3 regions of the Streptomyces sp. NPDC048337 genome follow, and region 3 is predicted to be linked to each of the others. Evidence: riboswitches for the same ligand, from Rfam matches in the RefSeq annotation. Region 3 holds a riboswitch; each other region holds the start of a gene.
What was found. A riboswitch is a leader RNA that binds a small molecule or an ion and turns the genes downstream of it on or off. The one in region 3 is predicted to bind cobalamin.

Region 1 (4,642 bases), on a different contig from region 3:
TACAACCCCCACGTGGTCCTCGCCACGTCGAAGTGCGCGCAGTCCATCGCCGTCTCGTTCTTCAACACCCCCACGGCCCCGAACACGGGCTGCCTCAAGGACGTGGAGCCCCCGAAGTTCGAGATCGGTCCTTGACGCGACCTAAGCCTCGGGTGTGATGCCCGAGGTTCCAGTAGCGGTGTCCGCGGCGTCGAAGTGCTTGGCCGCCCGGTCGAAGTAGCGCAGCAGCTCGACCGGGAACGGCATCACGAGGGTGGAGTTCTTCTCCGCCGCCACCTCGACCACCGTCTGCAGCAAGCGCAACTGCATCGCCTCCGGCGTATCGGCCGTGATCCGTGAGGCCGATGGTTGTACTCTGCGCAGCCCGCCCTTGACCTGCGATGAGCGGCAGGGAGCAGACAAACCGGGAGTTTCCTTACGCTTCGGACCATACCCAAGTCCGACATCTAGCTTTCGGATGTTTCCGCAGGTCAGTCCCCCTGATCCCTTCGGGTGCGTCTTGCCGGCGTGAAAACATGGCTGCGGCGCCTGCCCGCCGATGCCGGTAGCTCGTTGGGACGTTGAGCCCGTAGGTCAGTCTGGTGCCGGGGCCGCAGAGGGGCCACGCACTGTTGCCATCGAGCACGTCGGTCAGATTCTCGCTCCCCCCGCGGCCCCTTGGGCAGGCGTCGGCCCGTACGGACCAATACCGGGGTCAGCCGAGATACGGCCGGAAGGGATAGTAGGGCGATCTCGAGAGGCTGACTTGCCCCGCGTGCATGGCTGTTGCGGAGGTTGCGCGTGGTGGGGCGGGATATGTTGATCTGGGCCAGTTCATAGCCCCGGGTTTCCGTCATTCGCGCACGACAACCTGTACGGGCGCCCGCCCCCGGTACCCCGAGGGGCGGACGCCCTGCCGCTCCGGCCCTCAGGCGAGGGGGTTGCGGGCGGATTTGGAGCCCTCGGAGCAGGGGTCGGTGCCCCACTCCTCGTTGCAGATGATGAGTGCGATGTTGGCGATGTTGTAGCCGTCCGAGAGGCTCAGGCCATTGTGCGGCGTCCCGCTCCCGTTGCAGCCGTTGTAGTCGTAGCGGAGCGTCGAGGTTGTCCAGTACTGACCGTTCGTCCGGTAGACCTTGAACTTCGCGTACACCGGGTTGGCATTGCACTTGGTGTCGCGGACGGTGAGGTTAATGTTGGACAGGCTGCCCGGGCCTGCCCACGTCCACGAGGCGCTCGCCGTGCCGTATCCGCTGGTCACCGAGGCGGATCCGGTAGCGGCGTGGGCGGTGCCTGGAAGCGCGAGGACGACCGCGGCGGCGGCCGCGGCGGTCGGCAGGGCATGACGGATGCGCATCGTTCCCCCTGGTCGGTCGCTGATGACGGGCCGAACCTAGCGCCCCGTCCCGGCAGAACGACAGGCTCCATAGCAAAGCCCCAGGTCAGCGACCTGGGGCTTGTTTGTTGTCTAGACCTATTGGGTGCCATGCGCGCCACGAGCTCGCTGAGGCAGAGCTCCGGGCGGGCTCCCCCGAGCCCGACGACCACGCGCTGTGGCCGGTCGCACAGTTGTGGGTCTGGCGGGGCTGCGGCCGGTTCTGCGATGCTTCCGTCCGACAAGCGACGGCGGAACGAGGAAGCCGGTGAGATTCCGGCACGGTACCGCCACTGTGTAGGGGGAGCGACTCCACCCATGGCCACCGCCCCATCCGGGGGTGGGAAGGCCGGAGAAGCCGTGATCCCGAGTCAGGAGACTCACGCCGTCGCACCTCGATGTACGGGGCGGATTTCCCCAGGAGAGGCGGTGGCACCCGTGTGCCTGCGTATGTGCGGTGGCGGCTTCACGCTGCCCGCGGTTCTTCGGAGCCGGCCTGCCCGGGTTGATTCCTGCGCCCGTTCCCTCAGGTTCTGACGACCCCCTCCCCCAGCGGGTTCCTTCCCGTACGCCCGCATCACGTGCCCTGCGTACCAGTGCTGCGCACTGCCCATGAACGTCACCAGGAGTCACCTTGTCCGTACGATCCGCCATGCCCAGTCGCCGTCAGGCAGCCGTGGTGGCCTTCCTCGCCGCCGCCCTCACGCTCACCGCGTGCGGCAGCGACGCCGGCCCGCCCGCCGACGCCAAGGCCCAGGCCGCCGGGGAGGGTTGCATCAAGGACTTCGACCCGGCCAAGGACTACTTCCCGGTCAAGTCGACGGTGGAGCACGCCAAGAACTTCACGCTCCGGTACGAGAAGAGCTACCAGGTGCTCACCGTCAACGAGCCCTTCCCCAAGGGGAAGCCCGAGTCGTACGTCCTGGTCAAGTGCGGTGCGCCAAAGCCGGAGTTGACCGGTGAGCTGGCGTCCGCGCAGCAGGTCACGGTTCCGGTCAAGAGCCTGTACTCCGCCTCCACCACCCACCTGCCGCTGCTCACCGAGACCGGCGCCCTCGACGTGCTGACGGGGGTGGCGAGCACCGCGACCATCTCCTCCGCCCAGGTGATCGAGCGGGTGAAGGCAGGGAAGGTCACCGAGTACGCCAAGGACCGTACGCTCAACGCCGAGACGGTCATCGGCGCCAAGCCGGATGTACTGATGACCCAGGGCACCGACGACCCGCAGTACCCGAAGCTGCGCCAGGCCGGAATCGCCGTCGTCGCCAACGCCGAGTGGCTGGAGGCCAGTCCGCTCGGCCGCGCCGAGTGGGTCAAGGCGATGGCCGCGCTCACCGGGGCGGAGCAGCGAGCCGGCGAGGTCTTCGACACCATCGAGACCGACTACCGGAAGGTCGCCGAGAAGGGCGCACAGGCGGTAAAGGAGGGCAAGGCCGTCGAAATCCTGCCCGGCACGATGTATCAGGGCACCTGGTACATGCCCGCCGGCGGCAGCTACGCCGCCCAGCTGATCAAGGACGCGGGCGGCACCTACCCCTGGGCCGGCGAGGCGGGCACCGGCAACCTGCAGCTGAACTTCGAGGCCGTGTACGCCAAGGGCGGCGAGGCCCCGGTCTGGATCGCCGACCAGAAGTGGAAGTCCACCGCCGACGCGGTGAAGGCGGACAACCGGTACGGGCAGTTGAAGGCTCTCTCCGGCGGTGCGGTCTGGACGAACACCAAGGCGCTCGGCTCCGGCGGCGGCAACGACTACTTCGAGCGCGGCGTGCTGCGCCCTGACCTGGTCCTCGCCGACCTCTTCGCGCTGATGCACCCGGACCAGGCGAAGGACCACACGTTCACCTTCTACCAGCCGGTGCCGAAGGCGTGACGACGCACACGGCAACCGCGCCGACCGCCGTCCCGGATGCCCCCGACGCCCCGCGGCCGCTGCGGGCGGGGCGGCGGCGCCTCGCCGTCGTCCTCGCCCTCGCGGCCGGTACCGCCACGCTGTTCGTCCTCACCATCGCGACCGGCTCCCACCCGGTGCCGGTCGCGGAGGTGGTGCGGATCCTGTTCGGCGGCACCGCCGAGGACCCGCGATGGACGGTGATCGTCGAGCAGGTGCGGCTGCCGCGCGCGCTGACCGCCGCCGCCGTCGGTGCCGCCCTGGCGGTGGCGGGCGCACAGATGCAGACCTTGTTCCGCAACGCGCTGGCCGACCCGTTCTCCCTCGGGGTGAGTTCGGGCGCGAGCATGGGCGTCGCCGCCGTGGTGGTCGGCACCGGCGGGGTGGCCGGAAGCTTCACCGGAAACCTCGCCGGACTGGGGCGTGGGGGCGTCGTCCTGGCCGCCTCGCTCGGCGCCGCCGCCGTGCTGGCCCTCGTACTGCTGCTCTCGCGATGGGTCCAGTCGGCCGTCACCCTGCTCGTCATCGGTGTCATGATCGGGTCGGCGGCCACCGCCGTGGTCGGCGTGATGCTCGTCTACGCCCGTCCCGAACGCGCCCAGCAGTTCGTCATGTGGGGCCTGGGCAGCTTCAGCGCCACGACCTGGCCCGACCTCCAGGTCATGCTGCCCGTCATCGGTGCCGGCCTGCTGACCGCGCTGCTGACCGCGAAACGCCTCAACGCCCTGCTGCTCGGCGAGGACTACGCCCGCACCATGGGGCTGAACGTGCGGCGCAGCCGCGATCTGGCCCTGCTCGGCACGTCGCTGCTGGCGGGCGCGGCGACCGCGTTCTGCGGCCCCGTCGCCTTCCTGGGCCTCGCGGTGCCGCATCTGACGCGGGTGGCGCTGGGGACCTCGGACCACCGGGCGCTCATCCCGGCGTCCATGCTCGCCGGGGCCTTCCTCGCGCTGGCGTGCGCGCTGCTGAGCCAGCCGCCCGGCACGGATTCCGTGCTGCCGCTCAACGCCATCACCTCACTGTTCGGCGCCCCCGTCGTCATCGCGTTCCTGATCCGCAGCCGTCGCGGCGTACAAGGAGTGGCCTCGTGACCGACACGATGACCGGACCCGTCACGGACACGGCCGACCGACCGGACCGGACCGGCGGCCTGGTCACCCAGGGGCTCGCCGTCGGCTACCGCACCCGGTCGCCGCGCCGCCGCGGCACGGGGCGTGCCGTGCTCTCGGGGCTGGACCTCCAGGCGCGGGCCGGCGAACTGACCGTCCTGCTCGGCCCCAACGGCGCGGGCAAGTCCACTCTCCTGCGCACCCTGTGCGGGCTCCTGCCGCCGCTCGACGGCCGGATACGCATCGGTGGCGCCGACCTCGCACGGCAGCGGCCGGCCGCGCTCGCCCGGC
Region 2 (4,642 bases), on a different contig from region 3:
GCGTCGACACAGTCAACTGCCAACGGGGCCTTCGCACATGGGGTTGCGCACACCTGCCCGGCACTCGCCCCGGGTCGGCGGCGCCGCGATACCGGGGGCCGGGGGGTGCAACCGACGAGGGGTGCCCGATATCTCTATAATTGACCCATTTGTCCCCGCCTCTTCAGAATCGAGGGGACGTCATGATCCATCCGCGCCTGCACCGGCTCACCGCCGTGACCTCCGGGGTGCTGCTCGCCGCCGGGCTCTCCCTCGTAGCTCCGGCCTCGGCCACGACGGCCGCCGCCGGTCGCGCACCGGCCCAGACCCAGACGCCGCTCGTCGTCAATGCCCGCTGGGGCGGGCACCCCACCTACGACCGGCTCGTCATCGACCTCAAGGGGGGCCTCCCCTCGGTCACCGTCACTCCCGTCTCCCACCTGGTCTACGACGGGTCCGGCAAGCCCGTCCCGCTGGCCGGGAAGTTCTTCCTGCAGATCCGGCTGAACCCCGCCGCCGCGCACGACGACGCGGGGCACAGCGTCTACAAGGGGCCCAAGCTCCAGAAGATCTTCCTCCCCCAGCTCAAGGGCCTCGCCCTGACCGGCGACTTCGAGGGGTACGTCACCTTCGGCGCCGCCTTCGCCACGAATCCGTACTACCGCACCTTCACGCTGCACTCGCCCGACCGGTTCGTCGTGGACTTCGCGCACACCAACCGGTGCTAGCGGTGCTCGGGATTGGGGAAGTCGAAACGGCAGCCGGCGTCCCACAGTGAGCGCTGGTTGCCGTGCGCCGGAATCCCGCCCGCCCGCTTGAGGAGGGCGGCCAGGTGCATCAGGTTCCAGGACATGAAGGTGGTGTTCCGGTTGGTGAAGTCGTTCTCGGGGCCGCCCGAGCCCGGGTCGAGGTAGGAGGGCCCGGGTCCGGCCTCGCCGATCCAGCCCGCGTCGGCCTGCGGCGGGATCGCGTAGCCGAGGTGCTGGAGGCTGTAGAGGATGTTCATGGCGCAGTGTTTGACGCCGTCCTCGTTGCCGGTGATCAGCGCACCGCCGACGCGTCCGTAATAGGCGTACTGGCCCTGCTCGTTCAGGAGCGAGGAGCAGGCGTAGAGCCGCTCGATGACCTGCTTCATCACCGAGCTGTTGTCGCCCAGCCAGATCGGGCCGCACAGCACGAGGATGTCGGCGTCCATGATCTGGCTGTAGAGCACCGGCCACTGGTCGCTCTCCCAGCCGTGGTCGGTCATGTCCGGCCAGACGCCCGTCGCGATGTCGTGGTCGACGGCCCGGATGAGCGAGGTCCGGACGCCGGCCGACTCCATGACGGCGCGGCTCTTGTCGATCAGGCCCTCGGTGTTGCTGGTCTCGGGCGAGCGCTTGAGCGTGCAGTTCACGTAGACGGCGGTCAGGTCCGGGTACGAGTAGTCGGCTGCCACCCCTTCACACTGGGCGGATCGGGCCGGCGCCGCCACCGGAGCGCACCCATCCGGGACATCCGGGATAGGGTCAGTGGGCCTTGGTGTTCGGGAAACCGGTGGGAAACCGGTGCGGCCCTCGCCACTGTGATCGGGAAGTCCGGCTCCACTCTCCCCCAGACTCCGTCCGGGAGGTGCCCCCAGCGGGAAGCCACTGGGCCCGCGCGGGAGACCGCACGGCCCGGGAAGGCGGAGCCCGGGCATCAGTACCCGTGAGCCAGGAGACCGGCCGGGGCGCGCTGTCCATCCACGAGGTGCTGGAGAGGTCTTCCCCACACATGCACATAGCCGAGGGCTTCCTGCCCCCCTTGCACGCGGTCGCCTGGGGCGCCGCGTCCGCCCCCTTCGTCGTACACGGTGTCCGCGCCCTGAGCCGCGAGGTGAAGGCCAATCCGGAGAGCACCCTGCTGCTCGGGGCGTCCGGAGCGTTCACCTTCGTCCTGTCCGCGCTGAAGATCCCCTCCGTGACGGGCAGTTGCTCGCACCCGACCGGCACCGGGCTCGGGGCCATCCTCTTCCGGCCACCGATCATGGCCGTGCTCGGCACGATCACCCTGCTCTTCCAGGCGCTGCTGCTGGCGCACGGCGGGCTGACCACCCTCGGCGCCAACGTCTTCTCCATGGCGATCGCCGGGCCGTGGGCGGGGTACGGCGTCTACCGGCTGCTGCGCGGCCTCGACGTGCCGCTGATGGTGACCGTGTTCTTCGGCGCCTTCTTCGCCGACCTGGTCACCTACTGCGTGACCTCGGTGCAGCTGGCGCTCGCCTTCCCGGACCCGGTGACGGGCTTCCTCGGCGCGCTCGGGAAGTTCGGCGGGATCTTCGCGGTCACCCAGCTCCCGCTCGCGGTGAGCGAGGGCCTGCTGACCGTGCTCGTGATGCGGCTGCTGATGCGGTCCAGCCGGTCGGACCTGGTCCGCCTCGGCGTCGCGAAGCTGAAGGAGGCGACGGCCCGATGAGCCGGAACGCGAAGATCAACACCCTGCTGCTGTTCCTGGTGGCGGCGCTGGCCGTACTCCCGCTCGCGCTGGGGCTCGGCGACGACAAGGAGGAGCCGTTCGCGGGCGCCGACGCGCAGGCGGAGGCGGCCATCACCGAGCTGAAGCCGGACTACGAGCCGTGGTTCTCGCCGCTGTACGAACCCCCGTCCGGGGAGATCGAGTCGGCGCTGTTCGCCCTCCAGGCGGCCCTGGGCGCGGGCGTGCTCGCGTACTACTTCGGCGTCCGCAAGGGCCGCCGCCAGGGGGCGGCGGCAGCGGAGGCCGCCTCGTCCGCGCCCGCCCCGGAGGCGTAGGGGTGCTGCCGATCGACGCGGCCGCGCACGGCAGCCGCTGGCGGCACCGGCACCCGCTGGAGAAGGCCCTGCTGGGGATCGGGCTGACGGTCACGGCGGTGTGCCTGCCGCCGTGGCCCGGCGGGCCGGTGGTCGCCGCCGCCACGCTCGCCGTGCTGCTCGGCCCCGCCGGGGTCACGGGGCGGCAGCTGTGGCGGGCCTTCCGGATCCCGCTCGGCTTCTGCTTCACGGGGGCGCTGCCGCTGCTGTTCGCCGTGGGCGGGCCCGACGGGCTCGTCGCACTGGCCCCCGACGGCCCCCGGCAGGCGGTGGAGCTGCTGCTGCGCACCTCCGCGGCCTCGCTCGGCGTGCTGCTGTTCGCTTTCACCACCCCGGTCTCCGACGTGCTGCCGCGGCTGGTCCGGGCGGGGGTGCCGGCCCCGGTGGTCGACGTGGCCCTGGTCATGTACCGCATCGGGTTCCTGCTGCTGGACTCCCTCGCCCGCGTCCGCCAGGCGCAGGCGGCCCGGCTGGGCACCACCGGCCGGGCGGCGGCGTGGCGTTCGCTGGCCGGGCTCGCGGCGACCTCTTTCGTACGGGCCTTCGACCGCGCGGCTCGGCTCCAGTCGGGCCTGGCCGGGCGCGGCTACGACGGCGCGCTGCGGGTGCTCGTACCGGAGTCCGCGCTGTCCTGGCGGTTCCTGGCCGCGTCGGCGGCGCTTCTGGCGGCCCTGGTGGCCGTGACCCTCGTACTGAAGGAGCTGTACCTGTGAGGCCGTTGGTGGAACTGGTGGGCGCGGGCTACGCGTACGAGGACGGGCCCGCCGTGCTGTCCGGGGTGGACTTCGGGATCGCCGAGGGCCGCGCGCTGGTGCTGCTGGGCCGCAACGGCAGCGGCAAGACCACCCTGATGCGGCTGCTGAGCGGGGGCCTGCGGCCGGGCTCGGGCGCGCTGCACCTCGACGGCGCGGCGGTGGCCCACGACCGGGCCGGCCTGACCCGGCTGCGGACCGCGGTCCAGCTGGTGGTCCAGGACCCGGACGACCAGCTGTTCGCGGCCTCGGTGGAGCAGGACGTGTCCTTCGGGCCGATGAACCTGGGCCTGCCGTTGCCGGAGGTCCACGAGCGCGTCGAGTCGGCCCTGGCCGCGCTGGACATCACGGCGCTGCGGGACCGGCCGACGCACCTGCTCTCCTACGGGCAGCGCAAGCGGGCGGCGATCGCGGGGGCGGTGGCGATGGCTCCGCGGGTGCTGATCCTGGACGAGCCGACGGCGGGGCTGGATCCGGACGGGCAGGAGCGGCTGCTGGACGCCCTCTCGGGCCTGCGTTCGGCGGGCACCACGGTGGTCATGGCCACCCACGACGTGGAGCTGGCGGTCCGCTGGGCCGACGACGCGGCGGTCCTCACCCCGGGCGGGATCCGCACGGGCCCGGCCGAGGTCCTCCTCTCGGACCCGGCCCTCCTGGCCGAGGCGGGCCTCCGCCAGGCCTGGTCCCCGGCGGTGACGGCCTTCCTCCGTACCCACGGCTTCCTCGCCGCCGACGCCCCCGGCCCCCGCCTCCCGGAATCCCTGTCCACGTGGCGCTGACCGTCCCGTCCGCGGGGCCGGACAAACCTAGGATGGCGGCATGTCGCTGCCCCACGCCATCCTCACCGCCCTGCTCGAGAAGCCCTCGTCCGGGCTGGAGCTGACCCGGCGGTTCGACAAGTCGATCGGATACTTCTGGTCCGCGACGCACCAGCAGATCTACCGCGAGCTGGGACGGCTGGAGGAGTCCGGGCTGATCCGGGCGCTGCCCAGCGAGGTGCCCGTGCGCGGGCAGAAGAAGGAGTACGAGGTCCTGCCCGCCGGCGGCGCGGAGCTCGCCCGGTGGGTCGGCGAGAGCCAGGACCCCAAGCCGATGCGCGAC
Region 3 (4,642 bases):
TGACGGCGGCGGCCGCGATGGCGCTGCCGCCGCGGCGGCCCCGCACGATCAAGTGGTCGAGGGCCGAGGGGTGTTCGGCGAGGGCGTCCTTGGACTCGGCGGCGCCGATGAAGCCGACGGGGACGCCGATGACGGCGGCCGGGCGCGGCGCACCCTCCTCGATCATCTCCAGCAGCCGGAAGAGCGCGGTCGGCGCGTTGCCGACGGCGATCACCGAGCCCTCCAACAGGCCCCGGTCACGCCACACTTCGAGGGCGGCGGCACTGCGCGTGGTGCCCATCTTCGCGGCGAGCTCCGGCACGGCCGGGTCGGACAGAGTACAGATCACGTCGTTGCCGGCGGGCAGCCGCTTGCGGGTGACCCCGCTGGCGACCATCTGCACGTCGCACAGGATCGGCGCACCGGCGTGCAGCGCGGCGCGGGCGCGCAGCACGACGTCCGGGGTGTAGCCGAGGTCCTTGGGCAGGTCGGTCATCCCGCAGGCGTGAATCATGCGCACCGCGACGTGCGCGACGGAGGCGGGCAGCCCGGAGAGGTCCGCCTCGGCGCGGATCGTGGCAAAGGACTGGCGGTAGATCGCGGCGCCGTCCTTCTCGTACTCAAACACGGTGTACTCGCTCATTTCTTCACTGCGGGTTCGGACACGGGGGGTTGGTTGCGGGCGGCGGCGAGGGCCGCGGCGAGTTCATGGCGTGCCACCGGGTCCGCGCCGAGCCGGTACCCGTCGGGCGTGGCCACCAGGTCCACCCAGGCGGTGCCGCGCGGATGCCCGCAGCGGCGTTCGCAGCCGGACCAGTGCACCGGCAGCGGCCCCCGCGCCCGCTCGGCGACGGCCCGGGCGTCGGCGCGTACGTCGGCGAGGGACTTGGCGCAGCCGGGGCGGCCGGTGCAGGCGGTGACGGACTCCCAGGGGCTGTCGGGCGAGGTGACGAGCCCGGCGGGGCGGGCGGTGGTGTCGGTGACGAGGATGCTGCGCCAGGGCGTGATCCGCAGCTCGCCGGGCAGTTCCCGCCACTGGGCGGTGCTCAGCCGGCCGAGGGGGATGAGGACACAGAGCGCGTCCCCGTGCACACCGGCCGCGGGCGGATCCGCGTACGGGCGGGGCGCGTCGGCGACGTACCGCGCACGCATGCCGCGCGCCACGAGCCGATCGGCGAACTCGCTCCCCTCCAGGGAGTGTTCATGGGGCAACTCATCGACCCGCCAGGCCCGCGTCCCGGCGGCGGCCGCGGCGTCGAGGAAGTGGAGGGCGGCCTCCAGCCCGGCCCGCGCGGCGTCGGCGGCGGCCACCTCGACGGCGTCCGGCGCCGAGCCGAGCCGGACCAGCACCCGGCCGCCGGGCTGCGCGAGCAGGGTGACGTCGGGGTCGAGGGCGGCCACGTCCCCGCGCCCGTCGTCGACGGCGAACAGGAACCGGCCGGACAGGGCGGCGGCCTTCGGCTCGGCACAGAGCGCCGCGTCCAGCGCACGCACCGAGGCGGGATCGACCATCGGACCGGCGACGATGTTCCGAATCCGCTCATGGCTCGGCCAGGGCAGCAGCCCAACCGCGCCGAGCAGTTCGGCCAGCCCGCCGCCACAACCATCGGCGAGCCCGCGCAACTGCACGTTCCCGCGCGAGGTGAGCTCCAGATACCCGTCCCCGAACCGGTCGGCGGCCTCGGCGAGCGCGGCCGCCTGCGCGGCGTCGAGCAGCCCGCCGGGGATCCGGACCCGCGCCAGGTACCCGTCGTCGGCCGCGTGCAGACGCAGCGCTCCGGGGCAGGCGTCACCGCGCTCCCGTATGACGGGTTCGTCCCGCGATGCGGCGGAAGGGGGCTGGGGCATGGCGGCGAGCATACCCACGATTCCCCTCCCCCGACCTGTGTCCGTCACCACCCCGCCCGCCGGGGTCGGGGCCGGGGTGGGGTGTCGTCCGGGGCTAAAACGAGATGAATTCGGCGCACGCCGCCGCCCGACACCTCACACGCGGAGCAGGCGCCGAACATCGAAGCCCGCCCCGGACGACACCCCACCCCGGCCCCGACCCCGGCCCACCCGGCCGGTGGCCGCCCCAAGAACCCCGCCCCACAACCCGCACCCACCCAACCACACCACCCACACCCAGCCCCGCCGGCGTTCGAGGCGCGGGGCCCGGGGCAGAGCCCCGATCCGTAAGCCGCACCCACCCAGCCACACCACCCACACCCAGCCCCGCCGGCGTTTGAGGCGCGGGGCCCGGGGCAGAGCCCCGGCAACGGAGCCGCACCCGACATCAACCCGCCAACGCCAGCGCGAGCGCAACGGCACCCGACATCAACCCGCCAACGCCAGCGCGAGCGCAACGGCACCCGGAACCCACCCGCCCACGCCAGCGCGAGCGCCCCGACGCCACCACCCCCACTCCCGGCCAGGGAAAAGGCCCCCTAAGATGACCTTCCGGCGGACCACACGGCCCGCCGTCGCCGAGGACGGCGACATGGGAGGAAGCCCGGTGCGATTCCGGCGCGGTCCCGCCACTGTGAACCCGGCAGCCAACGGCCGAAGGGTGAGTCAGGAACTCCCGCTGTCCTCACTGCCCGGGGCGCGGAAACCCCGAGGAAGGCCTGCCGCCGCATGATCCTGCTGCTGTCGACGTCCGACACCGATCTGCTCAGCGCCCGCGCGGCGAACACGGCGGACGGCCCCGTCCCGTACCGGTTCGCGAACCCCTCCCGCCTTCCCCTCGACGACCTCCCCGGCCTCCTCGACGGAGTCGACCTGGTCGTCGTACGCCTCCTCGGCGGCCTCCGCGCCTGGCAGGAGGGCCTCGACCTGCTCCTCGCCCCCGGCCAGACCCGCCCGGTCGTGGTCCTGACCGGCGAACAGGCCCCGGACGCCCAGCTGATGGAGGCCTCCACGGTCCCCATCGGCATCGCCGCCGAGGCGCACGGCTACCTCGCGCACGGCGGCCCCGCCAACCTCGACCAGCTGGCCCGCTTCCTCTCGGACACGGTCCTCCTCACCGGCCACGGCTTCGAGCCCCCCGCCGCCGCCCCCACCTGGGGCCCCCTGGACCGCACCGCGCGGACCACGCGTCCGGCGGACGGCAGCCCGACCGTCGCCGTGCTCTACTACCGCGCGCACCAGATGAGCGGCAACACCGCCTTCGTGCACGCCCTGTCCGAGGCCATCGAGGCCAAGGGCGCGCAGGCGCTCCCCCTCTACGTCTCCTCCCTCCGCACCCCGGAGCCGGAGCTGCTCGCCGCCCTCGACGGGGTCGACGCCGTCGTCACCACCGTCCTCGCGGCCGGCGGCACCCGCCCCGCCACCGCCTCCGCCGGCGGGGACGACGAGTCCTGGGACGCGGGCGCCCTCGCCGCGCTCGGCGTGCCGATCCTCCAGGCCCTCTGCCTGACCGGCTCCCGCTCCACCTGGGAGGAGAACGACGAGGGCCTGTCCCCCCTCGACGCCGCCACCCAGGTCGCCGTGCCCGAGTTCGACGGCCGTCTGATCACCGTCCCGTTCTCCTTCAAGGAGCTCGACGAGGACGGCCTGCCCGCCTACGTGGCCGACCCCGAGCGGGCCGCCCGGGTCGCCGGTATCGCCGTACGCCACGCCCGCCTGCGCCACATCGAACGCCGCGACAAGCGAATCGCCCTCGTCCTCTCCGCGTACCCCACCAAGCACTCCCGTATCGGCAATGCGGTCGGCCTCGACACCCCGGCCAGCGCGGTGGAACTGCTCCGCACGCTCATCGCCGAGGGCTACGACTTCGGCCCCGTCACGGACATCCCCGGCCTGGTCTCAGGCGACGGCGACGAGCTGATCCGCGCCCTGATCGAGGCCGGAGGCCACGACCAGGACTGGCTGACCGAGGAGCAGCTGGCCCGCAACCCGGTCCGCATCCCGGCCGCCGACTACCGCCGCTGGTTCGCCGAACTCCCCGCCGAACTCCGCGAGAGCGTGGAGCAACACTGGGGCGAAGCCCCGGGCACCATGTTCGTGGACCACTCATCAAACCCCGAGGGCGACATCGTCCTGGCGGCCCTGCGCCGCGGGAACCTCCTCATCCTCATCCAGCCGCCCCGCGGCTTCGGCGAGAACCCGATCGCGATCTACCACGACCCGGACCTGCCGCCGTCGCACCACTACCTGGCCGCGTACCGCTGGATCCAGGCGCGCGCGGAGGACGGCGGTTTCGGCGCCGACGCGATGATCCACCTGGGCAAGCACGGCAACCTGGAGTGGCTGCCGGGCAAGAACGCCGGCCTGTCCGCGGCCTGCGCCCCGGACGCCGCACTCGGCGACCTCCCCCTCATCTACCCCTTCCTCGTCAACGACCCGGGCGAGGGCACCCAGGCCAAGCGCCGCGTGCACGCCACCCTGGTCGACCACCTGGTTCCCCCCATGGCCCGGGCCGAGTCCTACGGCGACATCGCCCGCCTGGAACAGCACCTGGACGAGTACGCCCAGATCTCCGCGATGGACCCGGCCAAACTCCCGGCCATCCGCGCCCAGATCTGGACCCTGATCCAGGCCGCGAAGCTCGACCACGACCTGGGCCTGGCCGAACGCCCCGACGATGACGGCTTCGACGACTTCCTGCTCCACGTCGACGGCTGGCTGTGCGAGGTCAAGGACGCCCAGATCCGCGACGGCCTGCACGTGCTCGGCGGCGCCC

Region 1: another riboswitch for cobalamin. It lies ahead of ACGFYU_RS09585 (ABC transporter substrate-binding protein); the one in region 3 lies ahead of cobN (cobaltochelatase subunit CobN).
Region 2: another riboswitch for cobalamin. It lies ahead of ACGFYU_RS24455 (energy-coupling factor ABC transporter permease); the one in region 3 lies ahead of cobN (cobaltochelatase subunit CobN).

The regions. Positions count from the first base shown of each region.
Region 1 is NZ_JBICYR010000004.1:336,241-340,882, forward strand. It holds gene ACGFYU_RS09570 (alpha/beta fold hydrolase) at 1-135, shown strand, start outside; partial or broken gene ACGFYU_RS09575 (slipin family protein) at 142-342, opposite strand; gene ACGFYU_RS09580 (hypothetical protein) at 908-1,336, opposite strand; cobalamin riboswitch at 1,572-1,757, shown strand; gene ACGFYU_RS09585 (ABC transporter substrate-binding protein) at 2,007-3,224, shown strand; gene ACGFYU_RS09590 (iron ABC transporter permease) at 3,221-4,333, shown strand; gene ACGFYU_RS09595 (ABC transporter ATP-binding protein) at 4,330-4,642, shown strand, end outside.
Region 2 is NZ_JBICYR010000016.1:87,559-92,200, forward strand. It holds gene ACGFYU_RS24445 (hypothetical protein) at 183-707, shown strand; gene ACGFYU_RS24450 (flavodoxin family protein) at 704-1,417, opposite strand; cobalamin riboswitch at 1,482-1,705, shown strand; gene ACGFYU_RS24455 (energy-coupling factor ABC transporter permease) at 1,735-2,415, shown strand; gene ACGFYU_RS24460 (energy-coupling factor ABC transporter substrate-binding protein) at 2,412-2,750, shown strand; gene cbiQ (cobalt ECF transporter T component CbiQ) at 2,753-3,502, shown strand; gene ACGFYU_RS24470 (ATP-binding cassette domain-containing protein) at 3,499-4,320, shown strand; gene ACGFYU_RS24475 (PadR family transcriptional regulator) at 4,361-4,642, shown strand, end outside.
Region 3 is NZ_JBICYR010000008.1:4,908-9,549, reverse strand. It holds gene ACGFYU_RS15500 (precorrin-8X methylmutase) at 1-622, opposite strand, end outside; gene ACGFYU_RS15495 (cobalamin biosynthesis protein CobG) at 619-1,827, opposite strand; cobalamin riboswitch at 2,405-2,563, shown strand; gene cobN (cobaltochelatase subunit CobN) at 2,596-4,642, shown strand, end outside.